3 regions of the Streptacidiphilus sp. MAP12-16 genome follow, and region 1 is predicted to be linked to each of the others. Evidence: predicted binding sites of a transcription regulator. Region 1 holds the regulator's gene; each other region holds the start of a gene.
The links. Region 1 encodes HrcA, which represses chaperone genes, less so after heat shock. Its sites were predicted from a motif close to TTNGCACTCNGNNNNNCNGAGTGCNAA; they were not measured.
Positions count from the first base shown of each region.

Region 1 (3,275 bases):
CGCGGAGGCCAGCGCCGAGGGGCGGCCGGTCAGCAGCGCCGCCGAGCGGTCGGCCGACAGCTCGCGGTAGCGGGACAGCAGCCGGGTCAGCAGGAAGCTGATGGCGTAGACGACCGCGCTGACGCCGATCACGATCAGCATCACCATGCCGGTGCTGTCGTCCCGGCTGTCCCGGCGGTCGAAGCCGCCGAACAGGCCGAACTGCACTCCCACCCGGGTGATGATCCCGGCGAGCACGCCGAGGAAGCCGGCGATGGTCATCACCGCGACGTCCTTGTGCGCCACGTGCGAGAGCTCGTGGGCGAGCACGCCCTCCAGCTCCTCCGGCTCCAGGCGGCGCAGCAGGCCGGTGGTGACGCACACCACAGCGTTCTTCTCGTTGCGGCCGGTGGCGAAGGCGTTGGGGATGTCGCTCTGGGCGACGGCGACCCGCGGCTTCTGCATGTCGGCGAGCGCGCACAGCCGGTCCACGGTCCCGTGCAGCTCGGGGTATTCCTCGGCGGTGACCTCATGGGCGCCCATGCTGAAGGTCGCGATCTTGTCGCTGAACCAGAACTGGGCGATGAAGAGACCGCCTGCGACCACGGCGATGATCGGCCAGGCTCCCTTGAGAACCACCAGCAGGACACCGACGAAAACGACATACAGCAGGCCGATGAAGAACATCGTCGCCAGCATCCGGCTCGTCAAGCCCTTATCCGGTGCAAAGCGTGTCCTGGCCATGGCCCCTCCTCAAAGTGTGCCTTCTCCAGCAATTCTGCCCTGTCGGGCCTACCCACAGGTACGTATGGGGGGGCCCAGCCGTTCCGGACCCGTACCCTCGCGCCTTACACTGGCCGAACGGGTATTGGCACTCCTGCATCCAGAGTGCCAGAACCGGAAGGATGTTGGACCGGGAGTACCCGAGCAGACCGCCAGGCAGGAGGTGCGTGCCCCGTGAACGAGGAGCGCAAGCTCGACGACCGCAAGCTGGCAGTGCTGCGTGCCATCGTCCAGGACTACGTGGGCACCGAGGAGCCGGTCGGCTCCAAGGCGCTCGTGGAGCGGCACAATCTGGGCGTGTCGCCCGCCACCGTGCGTAACGACATGGCGACGCTCGAGGACGAGGGCTACATCCACCAGCCGCACACCAGTGCCGGCCGGGTGCCGACCGACAAGGGCTACCGGCTGTTCGTGGACCGGCTGACCGAGGTCAAGCCGCTGTCCGGAGCCGAGCGCCGGGCCATCGGCAGCTTCCTCGACCACGCCGTCGACCTCGACGACGTGGTGGCCCGCACGGTGCGGCTGCTCGCGCAGCTGACCCGGCAGGTCGCCGTGGTCCAGTACCCCTCGCTCTCCCGCTCCACGGTCCGGCATGTCGAGCTGGTGGCACTCACCCCGAACCGGGTGATGCTGGTGCTGATCACCGACACCGGACGGGTCGAGCAGCGGCTCATCGACTGCCCCTCGGCGGTCGGCGAGACCGTCCTCGCCGACCTGCGCAGCAGGTTGAACACCCGTGCGGCGAACCAGCGGTTCGCCGAGGTGCCGACGCTGCTCCAGGACCTTCCGGAGGCGTTCGAACGTGAGGACCGGGGCGCGGTCGCGGCCGTGCTCACCGCGCTTTTCGAGGCCCTGGCGGAGCAGACCGAGGAGCGGATCGTGATCGGCGGCTCGGCCAACCTGACCCGCTTCCCGCACGACTTCCCGCTCACCATCGCCCCCGTGCTGGAGGCGCTGGAGGAGCAGGTGGTCCTGCTGAAGCTGCTCGGGGAGACGGCCGACGCGGGCATGATGGTCCGGATCGGTCATGAGAACGCCTACGAGGGACTGAATTCAACGTCGGTCGTGTCGGTGGGTTACGGTTCGGGCGACGAGACCGTCGCCAAACTGGGCGTGGTCGGACCGACGCGGATGGACTACCCGGGCACCATGGGCGCCGTCCGGGCGGTGGCAAGATACGTCGGCCAGATCCTGGCTGCCTCATAACGACCCAGCAGTGTCGGGAACGTCGGCGCGAACGGAAGCAAGCGGAGCATTTTGGTGGCCACGGACTACTACGCGGTACTCGGCGTCCGGCGTGACGCGGGTCAGGACGAGATCAAGAAGGCGTTCCGCCGACTGGCGCGCGAACTCCACCCTGACGTCAATCCTGACCCGAAGACCCAGGAGCGGTTCAAGGAGATCAACGCCGCTTACGAGGTCCTCTCGGACCCGAACAAGCGGCAGGTCTACGACCTGGGCGGCGACCCGCTGTCGACGAACGGCGGCGGCGCGGGCCCCGGCGGCTTCGGCGCGGGCGCGGGCTTCGGCTTCAGCGACATCATGGACGCCTTCTTCGGCGCGGCCGGCGGCCAGCGCGGACCGCGGTCGCGCACCCGACGCGGCCAGGATGCGATGATCCGCATCGACATCGACCTCGAAGAGGCCGCGTTCGGCACCACCAAGGACATCCAGGTCGACACCGCCGTCGTCTGCACCACCTGCAACGGCGAGGGTGCGGCCCCCGGCACCTCGGCGCAGACCTGTGACATGTGTCGCGGTCGCGGTGAGGTGTCACAGGTCACCAGGTCCTTCCTGGGCCAGGTCATGACCTCCCGCCCCTGCCCGCAGTGCCAGGGCTTCGGCACGGTCGTGCCCACCCCCTGCCCCGAGTGCGCCGGCGACGGCCGGGTCAGGGCCCGTCGCACCCTCACCGTGAAGATCCCGGCCGGTGTCGACAACGGCACCCGGATCCAGCTCGCCGGTGAGGGCGAGGTCGGCCCCGGCGGCGGCCCCGCCGGCGACCTCTACGTCGAGATCAGCGAGAACGCCCACTCCACCTTCCAGCGCCGCGGCGACGACCTGCACTGCACCGTCACCCTGCCGATGACGGCGGCCTCCCTCGGCACCAAGGTGCCGCTGGAGACCCTGGACGGGACGGTCGAGATCGACGTCCGGCCCGGAACGCAGTCGGGCCAGTCCATCCCGCTGCACTCGCGCGGCATCACCCACCTGCGCGGCGGCGGTCGCGGCGACCTGATAGTGCACGTCGAGGTGCAGACACCCAACAAGCTCGACGCCGAGCAGGAGGAGCTGCTGCGGCGGCTCGCCAAGCTGCGCGGCGAGGAGCGGCCGAAGGGCACCTTCGCCCCCGGCCAGCAGGGGCTGTTCTCGCGTCTGAAGGACGCCTTCAACGGCCGGTCGTGATCAGCTCGGAGCTGTAGCTCGGAGCTGGAGAGAGTAAGCAGGTACGTCGTGACAGCCCCCGTGTTCGTCGTGGAGACGGCGCAGCTCGCGCCCGGCCGTGCGGCCGT
Region 1 is NZ_JBGCBY010000011.1:3,369-6,643, forward strand. It holds gene htpX (zinc metalloprotease HtpX) at 1-723, opposite strand, end outside; gene hrcA (heat-inducible transcriptional repressor HrcA) at 937-1,968, shown strand; gene dnaJ (molecular chaperone DnaJ) at 2,023-3,168, shown strand; gene ABIA33_RS16405 (16S rRNA (uracil(1498)-N(3))-methyltransferase) at 3,217-3,275, shown strand, end outside.

Region 2 (3,275 bases), on a different contig from region 1:
TGGTGCGGGGCATCAGGGTCCTTGTGGGGCAGGGGCTCGTCCGCCGCCGTGCGGTGCGGCGGAGCCGACGCTAACACTTGAACCGGAAGCGGTGCGGACTGGTATGCGGCCTGGCGTCCGTCCATGGTCTTCACGTCATCCGCTGGAAACCCAAGATCAGGTAAAATGTTAGAAGGAGTAACCAATCCGCTTCGCCCCGTCCCCGCCGCCGGCCGCTGTCGCGAGGTGCAACTGAGTGACCGTCCACCATCTCGACACGCTGCTGCTGATGTTCTCCCTCGTGCTGCTTGTCGCCGTCGTAGCCGTACGGCTGTCCTCCCGCAGCGGGCTCCCCACCCTGCTGCTCTACCTCGGCATCGGCGTCGCTCTCGGCCAGGACGGCCTCGGCATCGGCTTCGACAACGCGTCACTCACCCAGGTGCTCGGCTATGCCGCCCTGGTGGTGATCCTTGCCGAGGGCGGGCTCGGAACCAAATGGACGGACATCAGACCCGCCGCTCCGGCGGCAGCCGTGCTCGCGACCTTCGGGACGGGCGTCAGCGTCGCCGTCACCGCGCTGGGCGCACACGTCTTCGTCGGCACCGACTGGCGGCTCTCGCTGCTGCTGGGTGCCATCGTCTCGTCCACGGACGCCGCCGCCGTCTTCTCCGTGCTGCGCCGGGTCCCGCTGCCGTCCCGGCTCAGGGGTCTGTTGGAGGCCGAGTCGGGATTCAACGACGCACCCGTGGTCATCCTGGTCGTCGCGTTCGTCACCCCCGGACCCATCGACACCTGGTACGTACTGCTCGGCTCCATCGTCCTGAAGCTCGCCATAGGCCTCGTCGCCGGACTGGCCGTCGGGAGGCTCGGATCGCTGGCACTGCGTCACATAGCACTGCCCTCTTCCGGCCTCTACCCCATCGCCGTGGTGGCGCTGACCATGCTCGCGTACGCGGGCGGCGCGCTGCTGCACGGCTCCGGCTTTCTCGCCGTCTACATCTGCGCGCTGATCCTGGGGAACTCGCGGCTTCCGCACGGCCCCGCCACCCGGGGGTTCACCGAGGGGCTGGCGTGGATCGCGCAGATCAGCATGTTCGTCCTGCTGGGACTGCTGGTGACGCCGCACACGCTGCCCGACGCGCTGGTCCCCGCGCTGGTCGTCGGCCTGGTCCTGGTGTTCCTGGCCCGCCCGCTCTCGGTACTGCTCACGATGACGCCGTTCGGCATGCCCTGGCGCGAGCAGGCCCTGCTCTCCTGGGCCGGACTGCGCGGTGCGGTGCCCATCGTGCTGGCCACCATCCCGCTCGTCGCCGACGTGCCGGGGGCGCAGCGGCTGTTCAACACCGTCTTCCTGCTGGTCGTGGTGTTCACCCTGCTGCAGGGGCCGACCCTGCCCTGGGTGGCGCGGACGCTGCGGATCGGCGACCCCGCGCACGCGGACCGGCTCGACGTCGAGTCCGCGCCGCTGGAGCGGCTGCACGGGCACCTGCTGTCGCTGACCCTGGAGCCGGGCTCGCGGCTCGCGGGCGTCGAGATCAGCGAGCTGCGGCTGCCGAAGGGCGCGGCGGTGACGCTGGTCGTCCGCGACGGCGCGAGCTTCGTACCGGGGCCGACGACGGTGCTGCGGTCATCCGACGATCTGCTGGTGGTGGCCACGGACGCGGTACGGGACCGCACGGAGCGGCGGCTGCGCGCTGTCGACCGGGGCGGGAAGCTGGCCGGCTGGCTGGAACAGCGGGGCGAGTACTGACCGCCGGGGCGCGCGGGCGCCGGAGTGTGGGTGTTGTCACAGCTCACAGGGGTCACGGTGGACTATCGCCGTGGAATACCGCATCATTGACCGTCGTTAGCACTCATCAGGCGAGAGTGCCAGGAGGAATGACAGTGCCGACGTACCAGTACCAGTGCACCGAGTGTGGCAACGGCCTTGAGGCTGTCCAGAAGTTCACGGACGACGCCCTCACGGTCTGCCCCGAGTGCAGCGGCCGGCTGCGCAAGATCTTTTCCGCTGTGGGCGTGGTCTTCAAGGGCAGCGGTTTCTACCGCACCGACAGCCGCTCGTCCGCGAGCAGCACGGTGAGCACCCCGAAGTCCTCCAGCGGCGCGAGCACGTCGTCGGGCGACTCCTCGTCCTCGTCGTCGTCGAGCGCGACCTCGCCGAGCACGTCCAGCTCGTCGAGCAGCAGCAGCGCCACGCCGGCCGCCTGACCGGCAGCGTTTCCGCCGGGCCCCGCGACGTCCCCGTTCCGTAAGGACGCGTGGGGCTCCGGCATACCCGGAACGCTCCTAAGCTTCGGCACATGGCGAACCCGCAGAGCAGCACTCCCACCGCCGAGATCGGCGTCATCGGCGGCACCGGCCTGTACGCACTCGTGGACGACCTCGCCGAGGTCGCCGTCGAGACGCCCTACGGGCCGCCCAGCGACTCCCTCTTCGTAGGCTCGGTCGCCGGACGGCAGGTGGCCTTCCTGCCCCGGCACGGACGCACTCACCGGCTGCCGCCGCACCGGATCAACTACCGGGCCAACCTGTGGGCCCTGCGCTCGCTCGGCGTGCGCCAGATCCTCGGGCCCTGCGCCACGGGCGGGCTGCGCCCCGAGCACGGGCCGGGCACGCTGCTCGTCCCGGACCAGTTCGTCGACCGCACCACGGGACGTGTCCAGACCTTCTACGACGGCCAGCCGCGAACGGACGGCCGGACGCCCGAGGTGGTGCACGTCTCCGCCGCCGACCCGTACTGCCCGGTCGGGCGGGCGGTCGCGGTCAAGGCCGCCGCAGCGGCGGGCTGGGAGCCGGTGGACGGCGGCACGCTGGTGGTGATCGAGGGGCCCAGGTTCTCCACCCGCGCCGAGTCGCGCTGGTACGGCTCGCAGGGCTGGTCGGTGATCGGCATGACAGGCCACCCCGAGGCTGTACTGGCCCGCGAGCTCGGGCTCTGCTACACCTCGATCGCCCTGGTCACCGACCTGGACGCGGGTGTGGAGGCAGGCGAGGGAGTGACCCACGCGGAGGTGCTGCGGGTGTTCGCGGGAAGCATCGACCGGCTGCGTGGCGTGCTGTCGGGCGCGGTCGAGGCGCTCCCGGGCACGACGGAGCGGGAGTGCGTCTGCTCGCACGCACTGGACGGGCTGGAAACCGGACTCGGGCTGGAGTAGTTCACCCCTGGGGGTGGCGGAGTTTTCCACACCCCCTGGGTTGTCCACAGGGCGCGTCTCGGGGCGCCTGCCGGGCGGCGGAGTGGGACATCGTGGAGGCAGTCCAGCTCGCTCGCTACACACAGGCGGTGCTCCTCATGT
Region 2 is NZ_JBGCBY010000003.1:232,952-236,226, reverse strand. It holds gene ABIA33_RS04960 (penicillin acylase family protein) at 1-13, opposite strand, end outside; gene ABIA33_RS04955 (potassium/proton antiporter) at 236-1,729, shown strand; gene ABIA33_RS04950 (FmdB family zinc ribbon protein) at 1,864-2,187, shown strand; gene ABIA33_RS04945 (S-methyl-5'-thioadenosine phosphorylase) at 2,280-3,134, shown strand; gene ABIA33_RS04940 (hypothetical protein) at 3,227-3,275, shown strand, end outside.
Region 2: a site for HrcA is predicted at 1,826-1,852, ahead of ABIA33_RS04950 (FmdB family zinc ribbon protein). Genes of this name have one in related genera too.

Region 3 (3,275 bases), on a different contig from region 1:
GCTCCTCCGGCTCGACTGCGGAGCCCCGCTTCTTGATCACCACGGTGCCGACGCCGCGTTCCCGCAGCAGCGCCTTCAGCTTCTTCAGGCCGAACGGCAGCACGTCCGTGATCTCGTAGGGCGTGGCGAAGGGCGTCGGCAGCAGCTCGTCGGCGGTCAGGTAGGCGATCGTCGGGTCGATCAGGGTGGCCCCCAGCCGCGCCGCCACCTCGGCGACCAGATGGGCGCGGATCACCGCGCCGTCGGGCTCGTACAGGTAGCGCCGCACCGGGCCTGCCTCCGGGTCGGGCAGCCGCCCGCCGGTCAGGCTGTCACCGGTCGGCAGCAGCGTCGCCCGGTGGGGTTGCCCGGCGTCCGTGCCGAACCACAGCACGGCCTCCTTCACGTCGCCGCCGTCCGACACCCACTCGGCCTCCGCGCCCTCGGGGACGGCGTCGTGCGGGATGCCGGGCGCGACCTTCAGCGCAGCGTGCGGCACCGCCCGCGCCGCGCGGACGGCGACGCTGAGGGGCGGCGAGTAGGCCTCGGGGTCGAAGATCCTTCCCCGGCCGCCGCGCCGTGCGGGATCGACGAACACGCCCTCACAGGCCGTCAGATCGATGTCGGTGACGTCGGAGCACTGCTGGACGATGAGCTCGCTCAGCCCCAGCGCCTCCGCGTTCGCCTCCGCGACGGCGCAGGTCAGCGGATCGCGGTCGACTGCGAGCACCGTGATGCCGGCCCGCGCCAGCGCGATCGCGTCGCCGCCGATGCCGGAGCAGAGGTCCGCCACGTAGCCCACGCCCAGCTCGGCGAACCGGCGTGCCCGCCAGTCCGCGACGCTGGTCCGGGTCGCCTGCTCGACTCCGTCCGGGGTGAAGTACATCCGCTCTGCGTCGGCCCCGAACTTCGCCGCGGCCCGCTGCCGCAGCCGCGCCTGCCCGATCGCCGCCGACACAAGCTCCGCCGGATGGCTGCGCCGCAGACGTGTCGCGACGGCGAGTTCCTGTCCCGGGACAAAGTCCCGCAGCTCGGCCAGCAGCCCCTGGCCCTCATCCGTCAGCAGCGCCCGGAACGATTCGATCTCCACCCGTTCATCATCGCCCACGCGCGTCGTTGGCACTCTGGTTGACTGAGTGCTAACGGCGGCCTAGTGTCGTGGTTGGCACTCTCCCAGTGAGAGCGCTAACCGCGAAGAGGCGCGTCCGGCACCGCGACGACGGCCACGCCATCCCAAATCTTCGCGACCCAAGACATGAATCACCCCGTGATCTCCGAAGGGGGAGGTCGGAACGTGACGACCACCAGCTCCAAGGTTGCCATCAAGCCGCTCGAGGACCGCATTGTGGTCCAGCCGCTCGAAGCCGAGAAGACCACGGCCTCTGGCCTGGTCATCCCGGACACTGCCAAGGAGAAGCCCCAGGAGGGCGTTGTCCTGGCCGTGGGCCCGGGTCGCTTCGAGGACGGCCAGCGTCTGCCGCTCGACGTCGCCGTCGGCGACATCGTTCTGTACAGCAAGTACGGCGGCACCGAGGTCAAGTACAACGGCGAGGAGTACCTCGTCCTCTCGGCGCGCGACGTTCTCGCGATCGTCCAGAAGTAACAAGAAGTAAGCAGAAGTTAGACCCCGCAGCACAGCTGACGCTGACCGCAGAGTCGTGACCCGCCCGGGCCCCAGTCTTCACTGAGTGAGACCGGGTGCCCGGGCTCGGTTGTTTGAGAGGGAAACCCAAAGCATGGCGAAGATCCTGCAGTTCGACGAGGACGCCCGCCGCTCGCTCGAGCGCGGCGTCAACAAGCTTGCCGACACCGTGAAGGTGACGATCGGTCCCAAGGGCCGCAACGTCGTCATCGACAAGAAGTTCGGCGCGCCCACCATCACCAACGACGGCGTCACCATCGCCCGCGAGGTGGAGCTGGACGACCCGTACGAGAACCTTGGCGCGCAGCTCGTCAAGGAGGTCGCCACCAAGACCAACGACATCGCGGGTGACGGCACCACCACCGCGACCGTCCTGGCCCAGGCCCTGGTCAACGAGGGCCTGCGCAACGTCGCGGCCGGCGCAGGACCGGCCGGACTGAAGAAGGGCATCGACGCCGCCGTCGCGGCCGTGTCGGAGCACCTGCTCTCGGTCGCCCGCGAGATCGACGGCAAGGAGGACATCGCCGCCGTCGCCGCGCTGTCCGCCCAGGACCAGCAGGTCGGCGACCTGATCGCCGAGGCCATGGACAAGGTCGGCAAGGACGGTGTCATCACCGTCGAGGAGTCGAACACCTTCGGGCTCGAGCTCGAGTTCACCGAGGGCATGCAGTTCGACAAGGGCTACCTGTCGCCCTACATGGTCACCGACCAGGAGCGTATGGAGGCCGTCCTCGACGACCCGTACATCCTGATCCACCAGGGCAAGATCTCCAGCATCCAGGACCTGCTCCCGCTGTTGGAGAAGATCCTGCAGGGCGGCGCCAGCAAGCCCCTGCTGATCATCGCCGAGGACGTGGACGGCGAGGCGCTGTCCACCCTGGTCGTCAACAAGATCCGCGGCACCTTCAACGCCGTCGCGGTGAAGGCCCCCGGCTTCGGCGACCGCCGCAAGGCCATGCTCGGCGACCTGGCCACCCTCACCGGTGCCACCGTCATCGCCGAGGAGGTCGGCCTCAAGCTCGACCAGGCCGGTCTGGACCTGCTGGGCACCGCCCGCCGCGTCACGATCAGCAAGGACGCCACCACCGTCGTCGACGGCGGCGGCGAGGGCTCCGAGGTCGCCGCCCGCGTCGCGCAGATCAAGGCCGAGATCGAGAACACCGACTCGGACTGGGACCGCGAGAAGCTGCAGGAGCGCCTGGCCAAGCTGGCCGGCGGGGTCTGCGTGATCAAGGTCGGCGCGGCCACCGAGGTCGAGCTCAAGGAGAAGAAGCACCGTCTCGAGGACGCCATCTCGGCGACCCGCGCGGCGGTCGAGGAGGGCATCGTCGCCGGTGGCGGCGCCTCCCTCGTGCACGCTCAGAAGGTGCTCGACGGCGGCCTGGGCCTGTCCGGCGACGAGGCCGTCGGTGTCGCGGTGGTCCGCCGCGCGCTGATCGAGCCGCTGCGCTGGATCGCCCAGAACGCCGGCCTCGAGGGCTACGTCATCACCACCAAGGTGAGCGAGCTCGACGAGGGCCAGGGCTTCAACGCCGCGACCGGCGAGTACGGCGACCTGATCAAGGCCGGCGTCATCGACCCGGTCAAGGTCACCCGCTCCGCGCTGCAGAACGCCGCGTCCATCGCGTCGCTGCTGCTCACCACGGAGACCCTG
Region 3 is NZ_JBGCBY010000001.1:408,068-411,342, forward strand. It holds gene ABIA33_RS01890 (SAM-dependent methyltransferase) at 1-1,069, opposite strand, end outside; gene groES (co-chaperone GroES) at 1,274-1,582, shown strand; gene groL (chaperonin GroEL) at 1,716-3,275, shown strand, end outside.
Region 3: a site for HrcA is predicted at 1,096-1,122, ahead of groES (co-chaperone GroES). Genes of this name have one in related genera too.